4 regions of the Halomonas citrativorans genome follow, and region 3 is predicted to be linked to each of the others. Evidence: predicted binding sites of a transcription regulator. Region 3 holds the regulator's gene; each other region holds the start of a gene.
The links. Region 3 encodes PhoB, which activates phosphate uptake and scavenging genes when phosphate is short. Its sites were predicted from a motif close to TGTCATANNNNTGTCANA; they were not measured.
Positions count from the first base shown of each region.

Region 1: a site for PhoB is predicted at 2,613-2,630, ahead of ugpB (sn-glycerol-3-phosphate ABC transporter substrate-binding protein UgpB). Genes of this name have one in related genera too.
Region 2: a site for PhoB is predicted at 3,423-3,440, ahead of INT20_RS11160 (Na/Pi symporter). Genes of this name have one in related genera too.
Region 4: a site for PhoB is predicted at 2,377-2,394, ahead of INT20_RS11185 (alkaline phosphatase). Genes of this name have one in related genera too.

Region 1 is NZ_JABUYX010000003.1:107,089-113,193, forward strand. Features, by position in the region: gene INT20_RS05570 (tripartite tricarboxylate transporter permease) at 1-1,299, shown strand, start outside; gene argE (acetylornithine deacetylase) at 1,330-2,496, opposite strand; gene ugpB (sn-glycerol-3-phosphate ABC transporter substrate-binding protein UgpB) at 2,716-4,044, shown strand; gene INT20_RS18215 (hypothetical protein) at 4,079-4,207, opposite strand; gene ugpA (sn-glycerol-3-phosphate ABC transporter permease UgpA) at 4,206-5,090, shown strand; gene ugpE (sn-glycerol-3-phosphate ABC transporter permease UgpE) at 5,109-5,957, shown strand; gene INT20_RS05595 (sn-glycerol-3-phosphate import ATP-binding protein UgpC) at 5,959-6,105, shown strand, end outside.
Region 2 is NZ_JABUYX010000010.1:50,227-56,331, reverse strand. Features, by position in the region: gene INT20_RS11170 (glutamate decarboxylase) at 1-1,211, opposite strand, end outside; gene INT20_RS11165 (hypothetical protein) at 1,929-2,159, opposite strand; gene INT20_RS11160 (Na/Pi symporter) at 2,170-3,354, opposite strand; gene tyrS (tyrosine--tRNA ligase) at 3,554-4,816, opposite strand; gene INT20_RS11150 (helix-turn-helix domain-containing protein) at 4,903-5,715, opposite strand; gene INT20_RS11145 (winged helix-turn-helix domain-containing protein) at 5,800-6,105, shown strand, end outside.
Region 3 is NZ_JABUYX010000028.1:120-6,224, reverse strand. Features, by position in the region: gene INT20_RS16085 (hypothetical protein) at 1-109, opposite strand, end outside; gene INT20_RS16080 (hypothetical protein) at 213-569, opposite strand; gene INT20_RS16075 (HU family DNA-binding protein) at 569-841, opposite strand; gene INT20_RS16070 (NAD(P)/FAD-dependent oxidoreductase) at 946-2,139, opposite strand; gene INT20_RS16065 (chorismate--pyruvate lyase family protein) at 2,225-2,788, shown strand; gene ubiA (4-hydroxybenzoate octaprenyltransferase) at 2,824-3,720, shown strand; gene phoB (phosphate regulon transcriptional regulator PhoB) at 3,851-4,540, shown strand; gene phoR (phosphate regulon sensor histidine kinase PhoR) at 4,543-5,838, shown strand.
Region 4 is NZ_JABUYX010000010.1:57,178-63,282, forward strand. Features, by position in the region: gene gadC (glutamate:gamma-aminobutyrate antiporter) at 1-978, shown strand, start outside; gene INT20_RS11180 (PA0069 family radical SAM protein) at 1,131-2,216, opposite strand; gene INT20_RS11185 (alkaline phosphatase) at 2,452-3,891, shown strand; gene INT20_RS11190 (hypothetical protein) at 4,011-4,472, shown strand; gene INT20_RS11195 (hypothetical protein) at 4,622-5,068, shown strand; gene INT20_RS11200 (cysteine hydrolase family protein) at 5,161-5,733, shown strand.

The sequences.
Region 1 (6,105 bases), on a different contig from region 3:
GTATACGGGGGATCCATTACGGCGATCCTGATTCATACGCCGGGCACTCCGGCATCAGCCGCGACGGCAGTCGATGGCTATCAAATGACGCTGCATGGCGAAGGGCTCAAGGCACTGGGAACATCCACGCTCTGCTCCGTCATCGGCGGCCTAGTGAGCGTGGTGGCCCTGCTATTACTCGCGCCTCCTTTGGCACAAATTTCGCTGCGTTTCAGCGCACCGGAATATTTTCTAATCGCTATATTCGGCTTGACCATTATTGGTAGCCTCTCGAGCGATGCTCTAGTGAAAGGCCTCTCTGCCGGGCTGCTGGGTCTATTGATCAGTTTAGTAGGGGTCGATGTCATGACCGCCTACCCGCGCTTCACCTTTGGCGTGGCTGAGCTGGAGAGTGGAATTTCGTTGATTCCCGCCATGATCGGCCTCTTCTCTATCTCGCAGGTTATGATTCAGTCGGAGAAGCTGCACAGTACCCACGCCCCTAGCTCCCAAGCCCCCACGTTGAGCGGGCAGCTCTTCCCCAGCCGAGTAGAGTGGAGAAAACTGAGGCGCACGATTTCACGCTCTTCGGTCATTGGCGTAGTGGTGGGCGCCTTACCGGGCGCAGGCGGCGACGTCGCCTCATGGGTGGCGTACAACGAAGCCAAGCGCAATGCCAAACAGCCGGATCGTTTTGGCAAGGGCGAAATCGAGGGGTTGGCAGCAGCGGAAACAGCCAATAACGCCGTGACCGGCGGCGCCATGATTCCCTTACTTACGTTGGGTATCCCAGGCAGCGCGGCGACTGCCGTCATGCTGGGCGGCCTGTACATTCATGGCTTGCAACCCGGGCACGAGCTGTTCAGCGTCAATGCGCATATCGTCTATGCCATTATCGTTGGACTGCTGCTGGCTAATATATTGATGGGTATCGTCGGCTTGGCGTTGGCAAAGCAGGTTGTCAAGGTAGCGACGGTACCTTTTGCTATCCTTGCGCCGATCATCGTGATTCTGTCGGTCGTGGGTTCCTACACCATCAACAACAGCATGTTCGATGTTTATGTCATGGCCGCGTTTGGACTGCTGGGCTACCTGATGAGAAAGACCGGCTTCCCGACCGCCGCCATTGTGCTGGCCATGATTCTAGGTGCGATGGCCGAGATCGGTTTCCGTCAATCGCTGGTCATGTCGAAAGGCAACATGCTGAGCTACTATTTTGATCGGCCATTTTCACTGCTCCTCATGGGGTTGATCCTGCTGGCCCTGATCTCTCCCCTCATCCTGCGCTGGAAGCGGTACAAGGCTCAGCAGGAGGTCTAGCGCGAACCGCTCAACAGCAGCCATGGCGGGTCATCGCCATGGCTGCTCCAGCGCCTTCCCCAAACAGCCCATAAACGCCAGGCACGCCTCAAGTTCGCTTTTCTCAATATATTCATCCGGCTGATGCGCTTGAGCGATACTGCCCGGACCCAGAATAATCGTTTGTAACCCTTGGCCTTGAAATTGCCCCGCCTCGGTGGCGTAGGCCACTGCGTGGTTGCAGCACTCACTTGGCAGGTGATCCTTGGCCAAGCGCAGTACGGCGTGATTATCTCGGTCGGCAAGGCCTGGTACCGTTACATTCAGCGGCTCGGTTACAACCTGTACGTCCTTGCCACGCGCCCTTAGCTCGGCACTTAACGTATCGGCATACGCTTCAAAACGCGCAAACACCTCATCAAACGTCTCGGTGGGCAGGTGGCGTATTTCCCACTCAAACTGGCACTCTCGCGCCATGATATTGATGGCCGTACCGCCCTTGATCTTGCCCACGTGGAGGCTGGTGTGGGGTACGTTGAACGCCTCATCCACTTTGCCCTCCTCCACCAACGCCGCCATGGTGTCTTCGATGAAGGTGACCAGTCGCGCTGCCACATGAATGGCCGAAGTGCCCTGGTTCACCTGACTGCTGTGCGCTTCGCGCCCTACGACGGTGGTGCGCAGATTAGTGGCGCCCTTCTGGGCCACGACGGGCTGCATGCTGGTCGGCTCACCAACAATGACGTGCGCGGTGGTTGAGTAGTGCTCGTAGAACCGTTTGATCAGCGCAGGCGCACCGACACAGCCAACCTCCTCGTCATAGGAAAAACCAAAATAGATCGGCTGCTGCAAAGGCGTTTTCACCCACGTGGGCACCATGGCAAGAGCGCAGGCAATGAAGCCTTTCATATCACAGGTGCCACGGCCGTAAAGCTTACCGTCTTGGCCATCATGCAGGGCGAAAGGATCTGTCGACCAGGGCTGGCCTTCCACCGGCACCACATCGGTATGGCCGGAGAGCATCACCCCACCTGGCGCATCAGGGCCTATACGGGCAATCAAGTTCGCCTTGGTGCCGCAGGGGCTCATCACCCGTTCGGAGGCGACGCCGTACTCTTCAAGATAAGCTTCGACAAATTCGATCAGCGCCAGGTTAGAGCCACGGGAGGTAGTATCGAAAGAGACCAGTTTGGTTAATAGCGCTATTGCGTCACTCATACGACTCTCATTAGTTATGCACATTGTCTCAACCCTATCATCGCCCTCGCAGAGCGCCTACTACCAATGCCCTTGGATAAAACCCAAAGCTTTTATAAAACCTTGGTCCAGTTAGCATTCATCAAAATGTCATCTACACTCATTATTGTTCAGTGCACCCACAAATCTTAAAAAACGCATTGTGCCACCTGGCTCGCGCCAGGCCCAAAAGGAGCTCACATGTCTCGTTTTATGTTACGCGCGTTATCTACTGGCATCACCGCGGCTACGCTGAGTGTTTCCGCCCACGCCGCTACCGAGATCACCTGGTGGCACTCCATGGGCGGCGAGCTGGGCGAGCGCTTGAGCGCGCTTGCCGAAGACTTCAATGCCACCCAGGATGGGTACCGTGTTACGCCCTCCTATCGGGGTGAATACGAACAAACCATGGTTAACACCATTGCCGCTTTCCGCGCAGGCGAGCAGCCCCACATCGTACAAATTTACGAAGTGGGCACCGGCACCATGATGGCCGCCCAGGGCGCTATCTATCCGGTGTTTGAGCTGATGGAAGAGCACGGCAACACCTTTGATCCGGCTGATTATCTGCCCGTGGTAACCGGTTACTACACCGACACCAACGGCAACATGCTCTCCATGCCGTTCAACTCGTCCACACCGATTCTTTACTACAACAAAGCCATTTTTGAAGCGGCTGGCCTCGACCCTGAATCACCGCCTACTACGTGGGCTGAGATGGGCGAGATGGGTCAACAGATTGTCGATGAAGGCGCGGCCTCTTGCGGCTTCACCATGGCCTATGCGGCCAACTGGGTCGGCCTTGAGAACTTCTCAGCGCTGCACAATCAGTCCATCGGCACCCAGGAAAACGGCTTCGGCGGTCTGGACACCGAGTTTGCCTTTAACGGCGACGTACAGGCGCGCTTTTGGGATCAGTTGAAAGAGTGGTCGGATAGCGGCGTCTACAGCTACGCAGGCCCAGCAAATGGCCCGGACGCGGCGCCCTCGTTCTATTCCAGCGACTGCGCGATGTACATGAACTCGTCAGCATCACGCGCCGATGTGTTGGCTAACTCCGACTTCGACGTAGGCTTTGGCATGCTGCCCTACTACGACGACGTAGACGGTGCACCGCAAAACTCAATCATCGGCGGCGCGACTCTGTGGGTGCTTTCCGGCCATGAAGACGACGAGTACACCGGCGTTGCTGAATTCCTTGAGTACCTCTCCTTGCCTGAAATTCAGGCCGAGTGGCACCAGGGCACCGGCTACCTGCCGATTACCACTGCCGCTTACGAGCTGAGCCAAGAGCAGGGTTACTACGACGAAAACCCAGGCGCGGATATCGCCATCGAGCAGATCAACTTAAACGAGCCGACAGAGAACTCCAAAGGCCTGCGCTTTGGCAACTACCCCCAAGTGCGCATGGTTCTGGACGAAGAGTTCCAGGCCGTACTAGCCGGCGACAAGAGCGGTCAGCAAGCGCTGGATGATGCGGCAAGCCGCGGCAATCAGATTCTTCGCGACTTTGAGGCAGCCAATAACTAAGCGCTTCTCGTTACTTGTCAACAAACCCCGGCTTTTATAGCCGGGGTTTGTTATAGGAGCCATCCCATACGCCCAAGTCACCGGGGCCTATGGGATGGCTTACTTCCTGGCAGCTGAGCACAGCGGCCAGCCGCACCAACGCCCGTACGACAGGATGTGTCATGCAGACCAAACGTTCCACCTATCAAAACCGGTGGCTCCCTTTCCTACTGTTAGCGCCGCAGTTGGCGATTACGCTGGTGTTTTTTATCTGGCCGGCAAGCCAGGCGGTTAAATCGAGTTTCGAGCGCACCGATGCGTTCGGCTTTAAAACAACGTTTGTCGGTCTGGAGAACTATGCACGCGTTCTGGCCGACCCCAGCTACCTGAACGCACTGGGGCGCACCGCGATTTTTTCCGTCTCAGTGACGGTACTTTCCATGAGCCTGGCGCTTTTACTGGCCGTTTGCGTCAACCGTGTGCTGAAGAGCGCCAAGTTCTATACCACGCTTCTGGTATGGCCTTACGCTGTTGCTCCGGTAGTAGCGGGTGTGTTGTGGTGGTTTCTGTTCAACCCCACCATCGGTCTTCTGCCGCATCTGCTCGACTGGTTCGGTATCAGCTGGAATCACCGCGTTTCGGGCTCTCAAGCCATGATTTTGATCACCATTGCCGCCGCTTGGAAGCAGATCTCCTATAACTTCCTGTTTTTCCTGGCAGGGCTGCAATCTGTTCCGCAGTCGCTCATGGAGGCAGCGGCCATTGATGGCGCGGGCCCCTTTAAGCGCTTTTGGACCATCGTGCTCCCGCTGCTATCGCCCACCACTTTCTTCCTGCTGATCATCAACATCAACTACGTGATGTTCGACACCTTCGGGGTGATCGATGCCACCACCGCTGGCGGGCCTGGCCAAGCCACCATGACATTGGTCTACAAGGTCTACACCGATGGCGTAGCGGGGCTGAATATAGGCTCCTCATCCGCCCAGTCGGTCATGCTGATGGGCATCGTGATTATCTTGACGTTTATCCAGTTCCGATACGTGGAACGCCGGGTCAACTACTAGTGCGTTAAGGAAGTAAACATGGTTGAAAACAGACCCTTTCTAAATATTCTGACCCACCTGGTGCTCATTGCAGGCGTATTGGTGGTGGCGTTCCCGGTGTATGTGGCCTTTATCGCCTCGACCCACGAATCCAGCGCCTTCGTGCGTGGGGTGTTGCCGCTGCTTCCCGGCGACAACATGTTTGCATCCTACCGGCAGATGCTCAGTTCCGGTTGGCAGGTAGGCGGCACGCCGCCGGTCTGGCTGATGCTGGGTAACTCGCTGATCATGGCACTGACGATTGCGATCGGTAAGATCGCTATTTCGATTCTTTCCGCTTTTGCGATTGTCTATTTCCGCTTTCCGTTTCGCATGCTGGCGTTCTGGATCATTTTTATCACGCTGATGCTGCCGGTCGAAGTGCGCATCATCCCCACCTACGCCGTTGTGGCAGATCTCGGCATGCTGAACTCCTATGCGGGCTTAACCCTGCCACTGATTGCCTCTGCTACCGCGACCTTCCTATTCCGCCAGTTCTTCATGACCGTGCCGGAAGAGCTGATGGAGGCCAGCCGAGTGGATGGCGCCGGGCCGATGAAGTTCTTCAAGGACATATTGCTGCCGGTATCGATCACCAATATCGCCGCTCTCTTTGTGATCATGTTTATTTACGGCTGGGTGCAGTACCTGTGGCCACTGCTGGTCACCACCGACGAAGACTTCTACACCATCGTGCTGGGCATCAAGCGCCTGATGGCCTCGTCCGACCGCGTACCCGCCTGGAACCTCATTATGGCGACCGTCACGCTTGCCATGCTGCCGCCGGTATTAGTGGTGCTGTTTATGCAGAAACTGTTCGTGAAAGGCCTGACCGAGACGGAGAAATAAGATGGCCAGTATTACCTTGGAAGGGCTTAGAAAAACCTACGCAGGCGACGTCCATGCCGTTAAAGGCATTGACCTGGCGATTGAAGACGGTGAGTTTGTGGTGCTGGTAGGCCCTTCAGGCTGCGGTAAATCCACGCTATTACGCATG
Region 2 (6,105 bases), on a different contig from region 3:
GGGACTTGCCAGCCGCGCGAGCGTAATTTGTCGGCCAGGTCATAGAGCGTATAACCGCCAATATTTGCTCCCTCTTTCAGCTTCCATGCCAACGCAGGAATACCTTCATTGCTGTTCCCATCAAAGAGGATTTCGAAGGGGCCTAGTTTACTAATCTCATCTGCAATATGCTGCGCGGTAGCGTAACAGGCATTATGGATTTTGGCGTAACCTTCACGGCCAAGTCGCAGGAAGTTGTAGTACTGCGCAATGATTTGCCCGCCGGGGCGCGAAAAATTGAGCGCGAATGTCGGCATATCACCGCCGAGATAGTTAACGTTAAAAATGAGCTCTTCGGGCAAGTCTATTGCTTCACGCCAGACCACCCAGCCAGCTCCCAAAGGTGCAAGCCCAAATTTGTGGCCAGACGTGTTAATGGACTTTACTCTCGGGAGTTGGAAGTCCCACACTAGATCTGGCGCGCAGAACGGAGCCAAGAAGCCCCCACTGGCACCGTCAACGTGCATAGGAATATCCAGGCCGGTTTCTTGTTGCAATTGATCCAGCGCATCGCTGACAGCTTTTACTGGCTCGTATTGGCAAGTAAAGGTAACGCCCAGCGTTGGTATGACGCCAATCGTATTTTCATCAACGCGTTTGATAACTTCCTCTGGGCTCATAATCAAGCGATCGCCTTCCAGCGGAATTTCACGCAGTTCAACATCAAAATAACGGGCAAATTTGTGCCAGCAAATTTGTACTGGCCCACAAATCATATTTGGTTTATCAGTGGGCAACCCTTCTGCCGCACGTTTTTTCCGCCATTGCCACTTAAGCGCTAGCCCGCCAAGCATTGCGGCTTCTGAAGAGCCAATCGTCGAGCATCCCATGGTTGTTTCTGGCGAGGGTGAGTTCCAGAGATCTGCTAACATCCTAACGCAGCGTGCTTCGATCTCCGCAGTTTGTGGATATTCATCTTTATCGATCATGTTTTTATCGATTGAAAGATCCATCAAATTACGAATTTCATCATCAACCCACGTTTGGCAAAATGTTGCCAGGTTCTGGCGGGAATTTCCATCAAGCATTAATTCGTCACGAATGGCGCTAAATACATTGTGAGGATTCCGTTCCTCATCGGGAAACCCGGATTTCGGCAACGATGTCGCCAAGTCAATTGATGCATATACATCGTCATTATCATTACGTGCATTTAACCCTTTGACATCCATCGTACTACCCCCAGTTTTTTTATATGGATCACGTTTACTGCTCAAAGATCAGCTAAAACCACCCTACCAAACCATCAACATTTACTATACCTACATAGATGGTGCTTTTAGTCTATGACAAAATCTTAAAAATGAAAAATCGTAAGTATGATTTAAAAAATTATTTCGCCAGCAAACGTCTATCCATTTGAAAATGCTAAAAATATTACCAACCAAGGCGTGACATCTCTTTCTCATAGCACCCAACGGGTAGAAAAGTGGTTTAATAACGAGTATAAGAAAATATACCAACTCATCAATAGATTAAAAACCTTGACGCTACAAACATCCAAACAATGGCTCCCATATTAATCTACACAACGGTATAGGATTATCTTCAAGGCCATAGCACGATATGACCACTCAATAAAAACAACTTAAGCCACTGTTTTACAATAAGGTATCATGAGTGAAAAAGGTATTTTATCCAGCCATCATTTAATGAATACTGGGTGACTCGACCAAGAATTAGAAAGATAAATATTCAACAAGCAACCATTTGTGCTGACGAATAAACAACAGTGCTATAATGGAATATAGTCAAGACATGAAAATACAGTATGGCATGATCTAACAGGTCCCATAAAAAGGCATTTGCCTGACATACTCTCAGCTTACTGAAAGTGTCAAACAAATACCTAAAGGAGTAGCCTTTGTTGCTTTCGCTATTCGTAACGCTTATTTAGGCCGGTGGCGTAGCTCATTAAGCACTAACGTAAAGAAACTACGAATTTCGTTCATTTTGGGTCGTGCTTCTTTAATCAGCGTATCGAAAGGTTCTAGTTCGCGCTCTTGCGCTTCTCTTTGTGCAATTTCTTCTCTTATTTCTTCAATGAGCTCGGAAGAGTCATCCAGCATGGCCTTGAGTTCAGCGGTCGATGTTGATACTAGCTCGTGTTGATGGGTCATGGGTGTTTCCTCAAAACAGCGTGGTGAGCGCAATCAGGATAGCTGGCACGGCAATAAATACGCCTAATACCCAAGCAGCGGCGAGTGCTTTTCTTTCTGAGGCGGCACGGCCTAGCCACTCGGCACCCTTAACAGGCAGTGGTCTTAAAAACGGTAGGCCAAAAATCACCACAACCGCAAATAAATTAAAGAAGAGGTGAACCAGTGCGATTTCCAGCGCCAGTATGGCAGTTGCCCCAGTGATTGCGGTGGCAGCAAGTAGCGCGGTAAACGTCGTGCCAATATTGGTGCCCAATGTAAAAGGGTAAATCTGACGTAAAGAGAATGCGCCTGACCCAGCTAACGGCACCATTAAGCTTGTGGTGGTAGAGGAAGACTGGACTAAAAACGTCACCACAGCACCAGAAGCAATACCGGCGACGGGGCCACGTCCAATGGCGTTATGCATAATGTTTTTTGCCTGCCCTACCATCAATACTCTCAGCAGTGCGCCGATATAACGAATCGCTAAAAAAATCACGGCAATACCAAAAATAATCATGGCAACGCCACCGGCAATCGTGGGCAGGTTCATGGCGACACTTTCAACCGAAGAGGTAATCGGCTTTGTTGCCATCCCAACAATATTAATACTACCCATGGAAAGGTCAGCATCACCGTAAAACAGAAACGCCGTAGCGTTCGACAGCTTTTCAAGCGGATGAAAAATAAGCTCAATGGGCAGAAAAATCGCCACGGCCAGCAAGTTAAAAAAGTCATGCACCGTTGCGGCAGAGAACGCCCGCCTAAACTCGGCTTTATCACGTACATGGCCCAGACTTACCAATGTATTGGTAACAGTAGTACCAATATTGGCCCCCATAATCATGGGCACCGCCATAGCGACAGGCAGGCCACCCGCCACAAACGCCACGATAACAGAAGTAACGGTTGAAGATGACTGTATCAGGGCCGTCGCGACAATCCCAATCATCAAACCAACAAAGGGGTTGGTGGCAAATTCAAACAACTGAGCGGCATGGCCGCCCGCGGCAATCTTAAAGCCATTACCTATGATGGATACGGCACAGATCAGGAAATACACCAGCAATGCAAGCGTGAGCCACTGCCTTAGCGTGCCCTTGCGCCGGACTTTTATTCTGCGACCCTGGCTTGGTAAGACCTCTTGCACAGCACTATTGATATTTTCGGCCATTGCCACATCCTCTTGGAAGGAAGAACGCACGTATAACCCACCCACTCCTGCAAAGAGTGGCGTCTATAAGTGACATAGGCGTGACAACGGCGTGGCACTATCGTGTTAGAGCGAACGGTATTGGATCGAAGAGAGGTTGTTCACAATGGGCAACATCAAGCGAATGCTGCTACTTCCTGGAAACGGCATCCCATGTAAGTTACCCACGCTTGAACAATCGAAAGTGCTTTTTACCTTTTTGTACGATCCAGTATTGGTCAAAAAGCGCGAATGCTTGACTTAGCTGCCCTTGCTCGGCGCGCTCGCCATTGATACGTACAGCGTTCTGGTCAATCAATTCACGGGCCTGCCGCCTGGATGAGGCGAGTTCGCTTGCCACCATAGCTTCTTCCAGCGTCTGTCCAAACGCTACGTCTTGGCAGCGTAGCCCATCAAGTTCAAGTTGCTGTAGCTCACTACATGAGAGCGCAGCTACTTCACCACTGAACAGCGCCTGGGAAATACGCTGAGCAGCAGCCAGCCCCTCCTCGCCATGCACAAAGCGGGTAATGGTTTCAGCAAGTACACGCTGCGCTTGGGGCTTGCCAGCGGCCTGCTTGTCTTCTGCTTCGATTGCGTCGATGTGATCGCAATCCATGAACGTGTAATAGCGTAAAAAACGGTAAACGTCAGCATCATCCGTATTCAACCAGAACTGGTAAAACTGGTAAGGCGAGGTCTGTTCCGGGTCGAGCCATACCGTGCCGCTTTCCGTTTTACCGAATTTGGTACCGTCGGATTTGGTGATCAACGGCAGCGTCATACCGAACACCTGCTCGCCGTTCAGGCGGCGTGTGAGGTCGATACCACTGACGATATTGCCCCACTGGTCGTTGCCACCCACTTGTAACCGGCAGCCCAACGTCTTGTTGAGGTGGGCAAAGTCATAGGATTGCAGCAGCGCATAGCTGAATTCAGTAAACGACATGCCCTGGTCAGGCCGTTCAAGACGCTGACGAACGGATTCACGGTTAATCATCGCATTCATCGAGAAGTGTTTGCCCACATCGCGAAAGAAGTCGATCACGCTAATCTGGCCAATCCACTCTGCATTATTAACCGCTTTCAGGGGCGCTTCGAGGTGCGGGGCCATCAACCAATAAATCTGTTCGCTTAAGGCGTTAACCCAACCCTCAACCGTTTCGGGAGAGTTAAGCGAACGCTCCGCCGCCTTGAAGCTGGGATCACCAATCAAGCCGGTGGCCCCCCCGACCAACGCCACACTTTGGTGGCCGGCATCCTGAAAGCGTTTGAGCATCAATAAGGGCACCAAGTGCCCGATATGCAGGCTGCCCGCCGTGGGGTCAAAACCGCAGTAAACGGTCTGCGGTGATTCGAGCAGAGCCTGAAGCTCATCCAGGTGAGTTGTCTGCGCAATCAAACCACGCCGTTCAAGGTCGTGAAGCAATGCCTGTACAGTCATCATGCTCGCCTTTTTAGCCATTAGAGAAGATGGTCATAGGCTAAAAGTTGGCGGCGCAATCCGCGATATCCCTAAAGGGATAGAAATCAGGATTGGGTGACGGGCGGTGCGGTAATGGCATGATTGATAAACAGGCCAAAGATCTCGCTTAACGACGCCACACCCAGCTGGGCGTAAATACGTTTGCGGTGATTCTTGACCGTACCTTGGGTGATCTGCAGGCGCTCGGCAATCTCTTCGGAATCCAGGCCCTGCACCATCAAGGCAGCCACCTGCTGTTCACGGTGGGTTAAATGCGCCTGCCCAAAGCTGCCAATGGCCTGGTGAATGTGCTGGCTAATCGGCTGATCGGGCTGCAAAGGCTCAGAAAGATACAGCGGATTATTGCCCCACTGTTTGCGGCACAGCGCGGCCAGCAGCTCAATATACAGCTCAAGGTAGTGGGCATCGGAGGAAGAAAACCCGCCACTCTCCGCCAACAATCCCAAGTAGATAACTATCCAGCGGGCATCATCCAGACGAATGGCGAGACAAAGTTCACCCTGCCAGCCGGTTCGCTGATAGAAGTTGCTGGCATACTCGTTATACCCGGCAGGCGGTACCACATCGGCCATACACAGCACACCTTGGCGCGGTGCCTGGTCGAGCGCTACCAGAAAAGGGTCCTGCTGGTAATCCTGTAGCAAGTAACGCTGAAAAAGCAGCTCACGGCGCTCGGGAATGGAATCGAACAGGTAGATAGGGTGTTTATCAGGCCGGTACCCAATGATCACCGCACAGTCAAAGTGGATAATGGTTTTGAGAAGCGCCGTCAGCTGTGAGGTGAAGCTCACCGTGTGCAGCGCATCAATCGTCTGCGTTAACGCATGCGGCATGACGTCTTTAAAGAGAGTAGGCATACGTATTAAACGGTGGCTGTGGCAGAGGACGTTCAGTATGCTTTAGTCCGCGCTCATTTATAAGACATTCACACGGTAGATTTTATGACCGACTCTCTCAGCAAGACAAAATCCAGCTTTTATCGACGTCTTTACGTGGCTTACCTGATCGACCAGGGCGTCGCTAGCGTACCTGCGCTCGTAAGCGCCTGCGGCATGCCGCGTCGTACGGCTCAGGATACGATTGCGTCACTTGCCGAACTGGACATTGAATGCCAGTTTCAACCAACCCAAGGCGAGCGCCATAACAGTGGTGAATACCGGATTATCAGTTGGGGGCCAATTGACCCTTCCTGGGTCAAAAATCAGGCAAAACGGCTGGCCGAGGCACTGGGTTATCCCTCGATCTCG
Region 3 (6,105 bases):
TGTTATTGAGTTGCCTGGCGTAATCAGGAAGGCGGTGATTCAGTACGGTCTTGAGCCCCAAACGGTGCAGCCAGTCACGCTTGTCGGTACGTCCGGCCGTTACGATCACGTTTGCCCCTGGCGCTGTGCCAACATTATGGTGGGAGAAAGGCAGGTGAAACGCGTAGGAACCCGCCACCTACGGGTGGCGGGTAGAACCGCTGGAAGAAGCGTTATAAATACTTCAGCAGTTTTTGCAGCTTGTTCATATCGGTGGAGTCACCGACAAGGCGTACCTCGCCGTTGAGCATTCCATCGAGGAAAGCTTGCTGCGTTGGCTTTCTAAGGATACGTAATGCGGCTTCCTGATCGCGAAAGCGCAATTCAAGATCCAAATCGACTGGCAGGCCTTTACCAGAAGAGACCCCTTTGGGGGTCATCCGGTAGTAGCGAGCAATGCTCAAGTCTTCCGTTGCAATGCCCCAGTCCAGGTGACGCATCCTTTCAAGCTGTTCACGAAAGCGTGGCTTGCGGCGCAGGGCACGTTTGAGCATTAGGCTCAATAGCCACAGCGTCAGCTTGAGTTTCATTAGGAAACGGCATCCTTAAGCGCTTTACCCGGCTTAAAGGCAACATTTTTGCTGGCCGGAATTTGTAAGGGGGCGCCCGTTTGCGGGTTTTTGCCGGCACGTGCTGCACGCTCACGTACGGTAAAGGTACCAAAACCAATCAATGCCACATCTTCGCCTTTCGCAACACTGTTGGTGATTTCATCCAGAATAACATTCAGGACTTGGCCTGCTTTGTCTTTGGATAGGTCGGCACCCTCAGCGATGGCAGCGGCGAGTTCAGGTTTGCGCATAGGAAATTCCCTCATTAAAAGTAAGCGTAAAGCATCGTGGTGTTGTTAAAAGCACTCACTAGGCCAAGCTAGCTTATCCAGCCTAGACGTGAACGCGATAAAAATCAGCCCAGCAGTGTGGGAGCTGCTCGGGAAAGCTCCACTTTCCGTCTCACGCAGCCGCCTGTCAACGCAAAACCGACTAAATTCCCGTCTTTATCTTCGGCAAGCGCCGTCATATCACCCCCTTCGCCCTCAATTCGCCAGTGTTCGGGTATCGCCGAAGGCGGATAGGCCACTACGGGCAATAGCGGCGTTTTCACAATGATGGGCCAAGCGCCAAAGCTGACCTGCGTTGGTGAGCCTGCAAGCGTTGCCGAGAGTGTTTTGGCACTGGCTTGTAATGGCTGGACGTACATGGCATTGAGGCCTTCTATGCAAGCAACATCGCCCAAGGCATAAATATGCGGGTGCGAAGTGCGCAGATATCGGTCTACCTGAATACCTTGTGGTGAAACGGCAAGCCCGGCGGCCTTTGCCAGCGCGGTCCTTGGCGTAAGGCCGGTTGCCAGTAAAATAATATCGGCGTTGACGGTGTCATCGTTACTAAGCGTTAGCCGAACCGTGCTGTTATTATTCGGGGCTAACTCTTTAATCGTGCGGTGAAGCGCAAGCTTTATACCGGCTTCCTGAAAGGCATCACTCAGCGCAACCCCCAGCGGTTCTGGTAATAGCCTGGGTAACGGCGTGGCCTCTGGAGCAATCAGAGTGACTTGATGGCCACCTGCCTGCAGGTCGTTGGCAAATTCACAGCCGACTAATCCTGCGCCGATAACGGCAATGCGCGCGGGGCGATCGTTCAGCGCGTGATGGAACAGGCGATAGTCGTCGAGATCGTTAATGGTAAAGCAGTAGCGAGCAACGCTTTCTGGAATGGCAAAAGGCATCCGGGGCTCAGCTCCGGTCGCCAGCACCAGCGTATCGTAGGCAAGTGTTTGCCCGTCACTAAGCTGTACGGTGTGCGTGTCTGGTGTCATGTGCTCTACTGACGTATGGGTAAGCACATGGGCATCCAGCTCATCGGCCAGTACTGCGGCTGAATGCCTGGCCAGCTGGTGGGGCGAGAGGCGTTTTGCAAAGCCGGTAGATAACAGCGGCTTGCTGTAGTCCTCGCCGCTGTCTGCGCTCACCAAAATAATCGAGCGCTTATCGCCTTGGCGACGTAGCGCACGGGCAAGCCCAATGCCTGCCATGCCGGTACCAATGATGATTAACTCAGCGTGGCCAGTCGGGTTGCTAACCGGATGTGATGCAGGCATGCCATCCCCAAATAATCGGTGTCGTAAAAGCTTTTAAGACCACCATGTTACACTAGCTTCTCTGTTTTTTGCCCAGGAGTATCTGGTGGTGACGTCCTCTTTTCGGCAAACGCATGCCTTTCCTGTTTGGCAGCCCGTGGCTGCGTTACGCCCCGCCATGAGCGCTGCCTGGTGGAAGTGGGTTGCGTCTACGGATTCGCTAACGGCTCGCTTGCAAGCGGCAGGCGCAGGGCAACCATTCCGTGTTCGCCTGCTGCGCCAGGGCGTCGGCGTGCCTCTGCGTGATGAAGCGCAGGCGTTGGGGATTGAGCTTCGTCGCTATGCCTGGTTAAGGGAGGTCGCCCTGTGCGTGGGTGATAATCCTTGGGTGGTCGCACGTTCGGTTGCTCCCTTAACACAGCTAAAAGGCCAGCGATTGGAGCAACTGGGTGAGCGCTCGCTGGGCAGTTGGCTGTTTCGCCAGCCAGATTTAGTACGCGGCCCGCTTGAAGCCACGAGCGGTGCGCCACGTTTTGCCTTCCCTCAGGATGCTGGCGTGAAAAGTTGTTGGGGGCGGCGCTCAGTGTTTCAACATGGTGGGTTATCGCTACTCGTACAAGAGTACTTTTTATCCACCATGGCAGATGACCTTCGTTTGGCTTCGCGGTAGGCTTGCTCGGCATCTCTTCTTTACGTGAGGTAGGCATGGATCGTTCTTTGTTGCGGCCAGTCGGATGGGCGCGAGTCGCTGATTTTTTACACTTAATGCGCCTGGACCGCCCCATTGGTACTTGGCTATTGATGTGGCCTACCTTATGGGCGCTTTGGGTGGCTACAAACGGGGTGCCTGGCCGCAACGTGCTGCTTATTTTTGTGGCAGGTGTTTATGTTATGCGCGCTGCTGGCTGCGTTGTGAATGATTACGCAGACCGCCATGTTGATGGCCACGTTAAGCGCACGAAACATCGTCCACTGGCGACGGGGCGAATCAGTGAAACCGAAGCCCAACTGCTGTTTATTGGGCTGGTCACTGTTGCGTTTGTGTTAGTGCTGCTGACCAACTGGTTTACGGTGCTGCTGTCGATTGGTGGCGTGATCCTGGCGTTTATCTACCCCTTTATGAAGCGTTACACCCATCTTCCTCAGGTGGTGCTGGGGGCGGCTTTTTCGTGGGCAATCCCCATGGCGTTTGGGGCAGTGCTGGGCTATGTACCTGTGGAAGCCTGGTTGCTGTTTTTTGCGAACGTACTGTGGACGGTTGCCTACGATACCCAATACGCCATGGTCGACCGTGACGATGACCTGAAAATTGGTGTTAAATCAACGGCGGTGCTGTTTGGCAGTGCAGACCGCTTGATGATTGGATTACTGCAACTGGCGACGTTGGTGCTGTTAGCCTTTGTGGGTGTTCGTGTGGGGCTGGGTGGTTTTTTCTGGCTGGGCCTTGCCGGGATGGCGGCCACCTTTATTCATCAACAGCGCCTGATTCGGCATCGTGAACGCGACCCGTGTTTTCAGGCTTTTTTGAATAATTACTGGTCAGGGCTGCTGGTTTTTGCCGGAATTGCGCTAAGTTGGTGGCCAGTGGCCGGGCCGCTCTAGCAAAGCGTGATTAGCGCCTGTCATTCGTTCTTGTTATTGGCTATTGTCATATAAGTGTCATCAAGTCATGGTGTTATTGTCACTGAGATGTCATTGAATTACCTTTCATTGAGCACCGTGAGGCCCTGGAATGACCGCCAAGACCGTTTTGATTGTCGATGATGAAGCACCTATTCGCGAAATGATCGCAGTGGCGCTGGAAATGGCTGACTATCGTGTGCTTGAAGCGGATAACGCCCAGGATGCCCACGCGTTAGTCGTTGACCATCAGCCTGACTTACTGCTTCTGGATTGGATGATGCCAGGTACCAGTGGTATTGAGTTGGCGCGACGCCTTAAGCGTGAAGAAGCCACCGCCGAAATGCCGATTATTATGCTCACCGCCAAGGGTGAGGAAGACAATAAGATTCAAGGCCTTGAGGCGGGCGCGGACGACTATATCACCAAACCCTTCTCGCCCCGTGAGTTGGTCGCGCGCTTGAAAGCCGTATTGCGACGCACCACCCCGCGTGGCGTAGAAGACCCCATTGAAATTAACGGCCTTCTACTCGACCCCGTCAGCCATCGTGTTAGTGCGCATGGCAAGGCGCTGGAAATGGGACCCACTGAATATCGCCTGCTGCAGTTCTTTATGACCCACCAGGAGCGAGCCTATACGCGCAGCCAACTGCTGGACCAGGTATGGGGCGGCAATGTGTATGTTGAAGAACGCACAGTGGATGTACATATTCGGCGCTTGCGTAAGGCGTTAGGCGATGTGCATCAAAACCTGATTCAGACGGTACGGGGTACCGGTTATCGTTTCTCAGCCCGGGTGTAACTGTGCGCCTATGGAGCCGTGAGCTTTGGCGTATTGCCTGGTTAGCGACCATAGGTGTTTGCCTGGGGTGGCTGCTAGGCTCAGCGGGCCTTGGCTTGGCAGCCGGGTTGGCCGTTTGTCTTTTTTACCATTTACGCCAACTGCGCGTCCTCTTTCAATGGTTAACCCTTAATCCTCATAACGAGCCCCCGGCTGCGGGTGGCATGTGGGGGGATTTGCTTGACCGTCTTTACCGCTACCAAAAAAGCCAGCGCATTACACAAGGTCGATTGCGGTCTACGCTTGCGCGTATCCAGGAATCCTCAGAGGCCATGCGCGACAGCGTGGTAATGCTCGACCGCCACGGTGATTTGGAGTGGTGGAACAGTGCAGCGACGGATATGCTGGGCCTACAAACCGCGCACGATCGTGGCCAGCACATTACCAATTTGTTGCGTGACCCACGCTTTATCAGCTACTTCAACGCCCGCGATTACAGCGAACCGCTTACGCTGACCTCACCCATTGATGAGCGCAGCATTCTGCAATACCAAATTACCTTGTATGGCGACGATGAGCGCCTGGTGATGGCGCGGGATATCACTCGTTTGCACCGCCTTGAGCAGATGCGCAGAGACTTCGTGGCCAACGTCTCCCATGAGCTGCGTACGCCGCTAACCGTTCTTTCTGGCTACCTCGAAACCTATGGTGACTTGGCTGAGCAGCTTCCGCCTCGCTTGGGCCGAGGGATCGAGCAAATGCAGGACCAGACGCAGCGCATGCAAAATCTGGTTAACGATCTGCTGCTTTTGTCACGCTTGGAAATTGATCAAGGCGGGCAAGACCATCAGGCGCTGTCGGTTGAGCAATTGCTTAATAGCGTCTGCCAGGATGCATTGGCGCTGTCGCACCGTAAGCATGTTGTCCGTGTTGCTATTGAAAGTGACGCCCAGCTCATAGGGAGCGAGCAGGAAATACGTAGTGCCATTTCTAACCTGGCTTTCAATGCGGTGCGATATACCCCAGAGGGTAGCCAAATTATACTGCGCTGGGCGCCCATGGAAGATGGAAGCGCATGCATAGAAGTAGAAGATGATGGAGAGGGCATCGATCCTGTCCACCTCCCCAGGCTAACGGAGCGCTTTTATCGGGTTGATAAAGGCCGGAGTACCGCGACAGGCGGTACTGGGCTTGGTCTTGCCATCGTTAAGCATATCCTGCTGCGCCATGATGCCCAGCTTCAGGTTGAATCGCATCCTGGCGAAGGTTCGCTATTTCGCTGTACTTTCCCCGCCACTCGGCTGGCTGCTACCTCCTAGCCCCCCTTCTGGTCTTCTGTATAACCTTTATCCAAGCGTGCCATATGGACAAGCCATCTATGGTTCAAGTCTGCTCATGTGTCATTTTTAGTCAGTTATGGTGGTCCCTTATACACGATCAGTGAGCATGATTGGTACGCGGAATTTGTTTTAAGTTGTTTATTAATAATAGGTATTTTTTTATTTTTGTTTTTTGGCATTACATCTGCATTAAGTTGGGCAAGGAAGATTACCGCAGGAAATGGTACGCCAGGAAGGCACTTCCTT
Region 4 (6,105 bases), on a different contig from region 3:
GAAATGAGTGCACAGACGTTTTTCCCCACCTTTGGTAGTATGAGTACCTTGGTAGTGTTTGTCGCTTTTATACTGAGTTATATGGGGGTTGAAGCGTCGGCGACTCATGTCAATGAGATGAAAAACCCTGGTCGTGACTATCCTCTCGCCATGTTATTTCTTATGGTTTCTGCCATTCTCTTAAGTTCTCTCGGTGGGTTGACGATTGCATCTGTTATTCCTCACGAGCAAATCAACTTATCTGCGGGCGTGATGCAAACGTTCAGTGTGTTGATTAACCACTTTGGCAGCCATTTTGAATGGGCTATTCGGATTATTGCTGCGCTGCTATTGCTGGGCGTGCTGGCTGAAATAGCCGCATGGATTGTTGGACCATCACGCGGCATGTTGGTAACCGCGCAGCAGGGTATATTGCCGGCGCGTTTTGCTAAAGTAAACAAGAACGGCGTGCCGGTGGCGTTGGTTATTTCTCAGCTAACCATTACAACTATCGCATTGATTATTCTGACGAATACGGGGGGAGGAAATAATATGTCCTTCCTGATTGCACTAGCGCTAACCGTCGTTATCTATCTGTGCAGCTACTTTATGCTATTTCTGGCTTACATTACCCTTGTTCGAAAACAGCCTGAAAATCAACGTACCTTCAATATCCCTGGCGGTAACAAAATAAAAATTACCGTTGCAGTAGTGGGGTTACTTACTTCTTTAGTTGCTTTTGTCGTCTCCTTCTTCCCTCCCACGGGGTTGCCAGGAAAAGAGTCTAACGAAGTGTATACCGGTTTGCTGATCGGCTGTTTCCTTGTAGTGCTATCGATTCCGTTTATTATTTATGGAGTGCATAATAAAAGCGCTGCGCCAAAAAACCTTAAACTACACCATATCAAGCCCCATACCGCGCCCGAAGGTCACTACTTTATTCATCCCAAAGCCCGCAGTACGCATCACATCACTGTTGATGGAGAAAAGCTGCATTGATGAACCATGGGAGGATGTTTAGAAAGGTCGTCATTAGATTTTAAGCAGAGCTATGACGAATAGCGAAAAACAGTAGTATTAATCACTTAGGCATTTGCTTGGCACTTTCAGTAAGCTGAGAGTATGTCAGGCAAATGCCTTTTTCATGGGCTTTAATAAAAAAGCTCGCCCTGAGCGTTGGGCGGGCGAAAGTCTCGGGTATTCAGCCCTTGCTCGGTACGAGATTGAAAGTTCCACTGGCGGCTGGCGCGATTAAAGCGTTGTGCAATCATATCGGCAAAAATACCTTCGCCGCGAAAGCGCTTACCGAACTGAGCGTCGTAGGCCTTGCCGCCCCGGCATTGGCGAATCAGGCTCATTACCTTGGCCGCACGCTCGGGGTAATGGGCTTCCAGCCGGGCTTCAAAAAGAGGAGCGACTTCATGGGGTAAGCGCAGCAGCATCCAGGACGCCGTTCGTGCGCCAGCACGGCTGGCGGCCTCAAGAATCCGCTCTATTTCATGATCCGTTAATCCGGGGATGACCGGAGAAACAAGCGTTCCGACGGGAATGCCAGCAGTATTCAGCTCACGGATAACTTTTAAACGCGCTTGAGGAGAGGCCGCACGAGGTTCCAGCGTGCGTTTCATATTGGCGTCTAGGCTGGTCAGGCTAATAAATACGCGCACCAGGCGGTGTTCGGCCATCTCAGCCAGCAGATCCATATCCCGTAACACTAACGTGCTTTTGGTCACAATAGTGACTGGATGGCGGCAAGCCAATAATAGCTCAAGCAACTGGCGCGTTAAGTGGCGCTTGGCTTCTAGTGGCTGGTAACAATCGGTATTACCAGAGAGATTGATTGGTCGGCAGACGTATCCAGGCTTGCAAAACTCCTCACTTAATTGCTCCACCAGGCCATTTTTGGCAATCAGCCTGGTTTCAAAATCAAGCCCCGGGGACAGATCCCAATAGGCATGAGAAGGGCGGGCATAGCAGTAAACACAGCCATGTTCGCAACCTCGGTAAGGGTTCAATGAGCGATCAAAAGGCAAGTCTGGCGACCGGTTCCAGGAAAGCGCACTCTTACTGGTTTCTTCGCGTACTTCAGTTGCCCGTGTGGGGGAAGTCTCTTCGCGCCACCATCCGTCGTCTTCTGCCACGCTATGGGTTGGGGCAAAGCGGTTGTGCGGGTCATAGGTTGCCCCGCGGCCTTTGTGCACGGGAGGCCGTATTGGTGATTTGCCGAGAGACGCCATACGCCTGCCTCTTTCTATATTTGTGTATATATATACAGTATATGCGTTGTGACCAAGCGTGCAAGCGTTACTCAGGAGAAACCCGCAATGAACAGTTTTACGGATCGGCTACTGATTGCGATTCATGTTTATTAGAAATAATTGACTTACCTTCATTAGCAGTCATGAAAATGACATTTTTAGGCGCTACGATTTGTTGGATATCAAATTAGCTAAATTTATTTTAGGGATGAAAATGAAGAACTTTACGCGCAACGCACTCACGTTGGCACTGGCATCGGTCATGGCTACGCCGGTATTAGCGCAGGAAAATACAGCTAAGAACGTTATTTTGATGATCACCGACGGTACCGGTATCGAGACGTTCCGTGCGGCAAGTTACTTCCGTCACGGCGCGCTGGGCCATGAAGTTTATGATGAGTTTGACACACAGCTTTTCATGGCAACGCATCCGTTAAACACCTCTACCACGCCCACCAAGAGTGATGACGGTACGGTTACGTTTGAACCAGCCGAGCTCTGGAACGACGAGGCGGTAGATACCGTTTACGAAGGTAGCCTGGGTAACTACAAGGGCTACTTTGCCGGTTACGACTACGCTCGGGCTGATTACACCGACAGCGCGGCAGCGGCAACGGCGCTGGCTTCAGGCCATAAGTCCTATAACAGCGCCATCAACTGGTCCAACGATGATGAGCCGCTTAAGCATATTGGCGAATACACTGTTGATAGCGGCCGCGCTCTGGGTGTTGTCTCATCGGTGCAGGTCTCCCACGCGACGCCTGCCGGTTTCATGGCCCATAACGTAAGCCGCAACGACTATAGAGCCATTGGCCGCGAAATTGTCGATTCTGGCCTTGCCACTGTCGCCATCGGTACCGGGCACCCCTATTACGATGCAGCCGGCGAGCATGTCGATAACCCCGGTGAGAGCGATTTCCGCTTTATCGGTGGCGAAGAGACCTACCAGCGCTTGGTAGGCGGCGAAACGGATTACGCCTTTATCGAAAGCAAGGACGATTTTGAAGCTCTGGCTGCTGGTGAGTTGGATCTTCCCAAGGACAAAGTACTGGGCCTGGTGCAGAACATTCAGACGCTGCAATACAGCCGCCCCGGCGTAACCGGCGGTAATCTACTGGATACGTCACCAAGCCTTGCCACACTGACGGGAGGCGCTTTGAACGTGCTCAATGCCAGTGAAAACGGCAACGAAAATGGCTTTTTCCTGATGGTTGAGGGTGGCGCTGTGGATTGGGCTGCTCACGCTAACAACCTGCCGCGTATTATCGAAGAGCAAATCGACTTCAACGAAGCTGTGGAAGCGGCCGTTGAGTGGGTAGAAAACAACAGTTCCTGGGACGATACCTTGATCATTGTAACGACTGATCACGGTAACGGTTTGCTTCAAGGTCCTGACTCTGATGTGAATGCCTATAGCCCGATCGTTAATCAGGGTGCTGGCGCGCTACCCTTGGTACGTTGGCATTCCGATACCCACACGCGTGAGCTGGTACCGTTGTATGCCCACGGCGCAGGCGCTGAGTTCTTCTTTGACATTGCTCAGGCAGAAGACGGTCTTTCCCGCTATGAAGTAGACGAAGACAGCCACTACTGGATCGACAACACCGACGTATTCCGCGCGGGCCTAAACGCTTTCGGTATCGAAGCTGAATAAATAGGCAAGTATAGCAAGTACAACAGAGCCGCCTTCGGGTGGCTCTGTTCCGTTGGTAACCACTGACTGATATCACTTCGCCAACGACCATCCACTCACTACCCCGAAAAGAGTCAGATATGAAGCTTCATAACACGCTTTCACTGCTGTTAATGACAACACTAGCCAGCACGTCAGCATTTGCACTTAATGCTGAGCGCGCGCCCACCGCCAGTGGTCACGCCTATGCTGAGCCTTATAAAGCCGTTCGCAAAGAGGGCGTTTTACATATTGAAGTACGTTTCGTGACGGACTACCCAGGTTACTCTGGTGAGATCATTTATGACGATATCCCGCTAGATCGAATTGACGGGAAGATCTACGCCGAGTTCGGCGACCAGTCGTTCTCGCTGCTGCGTGAAGATGGAGGTGTGGTCGCGCCAGACAGCTTGCGCCTGAGCTTTAACTACGAACCAGACAAGAACCCACGCGTAGGCACCTGGAAAGCCGATTTTGTCGCCCCCATGCACGACGTTAACGAAGTCATGCTGTTCATGCCTAATGTTGCGCCCATTGGTCCGATTGTCATTCGGGATCGTTAAACAACCGGTTCTACATCCGTCCGTTATACAGAGTGTAGCCGTACTGCTTCATTGCCTTGGTAAGAAATTACCAAGGCAATGTTGTATCGGGTACCAGGTTTTTGGGCCAAATTTGGCTTATGCTGGAGGTTTAAGTGTAAGGTAAGCCTATGAAACCTTTCTCCATTCTTTTGATTCGATTACTCGCTATTTACCTCGCCATTACGCCTTTGCTAAGCGTATCGCCGCTGCTGTTTAGCCCCGGCTACGATGCGGAGCTAGCCCAGTGGCTGCCATGGCTCGCAGCCACTGCTGTTATTCCTATCATCGCGGGTATCGTACTGTGGTTTTCTGCGGTAACGCTGGCCAATAAATTTTTTGGAGAAGAGCGTGCTGAGCCTGCTTTAACGATTGCCGAGGAGGGCCTGGTACGCGCAGGCAGCTTCTTGATCGGTGTGTATCTTTTCGTTCAGCATTTGAGCACAGCGATTGGCCAATGGGCATGGGGAGGCATAGTAGCCTATGGTTCGCTAGCAGCGGTGGTGCTCAGCATTGGCCTAATAGTTGGCGCTCGTTTTCTAGCCAAGCTGTATAGAAGGTTGAAGTATTTCGAGTAATTTTGGGAAGGGGCAGGCTAGTAACGCATAGCTTCCACGTAAGCGCTTGGGTTTACGCCTGATCCAAGAAGCCTATAAACGAGGATGTTGAATTGGTAACGAGTAATCAACCTGTCGCGCTGATGATCATCGATATGCAACGGGGTATGAGAGACCCTGCCGCTGGCGAGCGCAATAACCCTAATGCGGAGGAAAATATCCAGCGCCTGCTTACAAAGTGGCGTAGTACATGCTGGCCGGTGGTGCATGTACGGCATATCTCTCGGACCCCCGGCTCGCCGTTCTGGCCGGGACAGCCAGGCGCAGAGTTCCAGCCCGCACTAGTCCCGCAACCTAAAGAGCACGTAGTAGAAAAGAACATACCCTGTGCGTTTACCCACTCAGGCTTAGAGCGCTGGCTTCACGCTCGCGAGATCAAGCGGCTGGTTATCGTCGGTGTAAGTACCAGCAATTCGGTTGAAGCCACCGCTCGCACGGCCGGTAATCTTGGCTTTGATACCCACGTCGTCGCCGATGCCACGTTTACCTTTGCTAAGCAGGATTACGCAGGTACTTATCGCACGGCGGATGAAGTGCATGCTATGTCACTGGCGAATCTGGAAGGGGAGTATGCGGCTATTACGCAGGCGGCAGACATATTGGAGGCGTTGATTTCAATCCAGTAGCCTATGGGGGGCGTTGCAATGGCTGAACCTTCAGACAGTCTTTTCAAGCGCTTTTTTAGCGTCTTGGCGTTGTATCACACGCGTAAGTTCCTCTGACTTTTGTTGCCTTGACTTCAGCGGGCTTAACAAAACGGCATTTATAACGGCGTGCTTCCTCGGCTTCTCCAAAGGCACGAGTGTTCATTGCTATTTATCTTAAAAACACAACACGTCGTTTGGTAAGTCTCTTGAGATCTTATACTTTGGGTTAATATCCTAAAGTATTTTATTATTTTTTTCTTTTTTAATCATATATTTATTTCACTTCTTACGACGATTTTTTTGTCCTCTCATAGTGGGCTAATTGCCGGTTATACGAGCGTGTGTTATTAA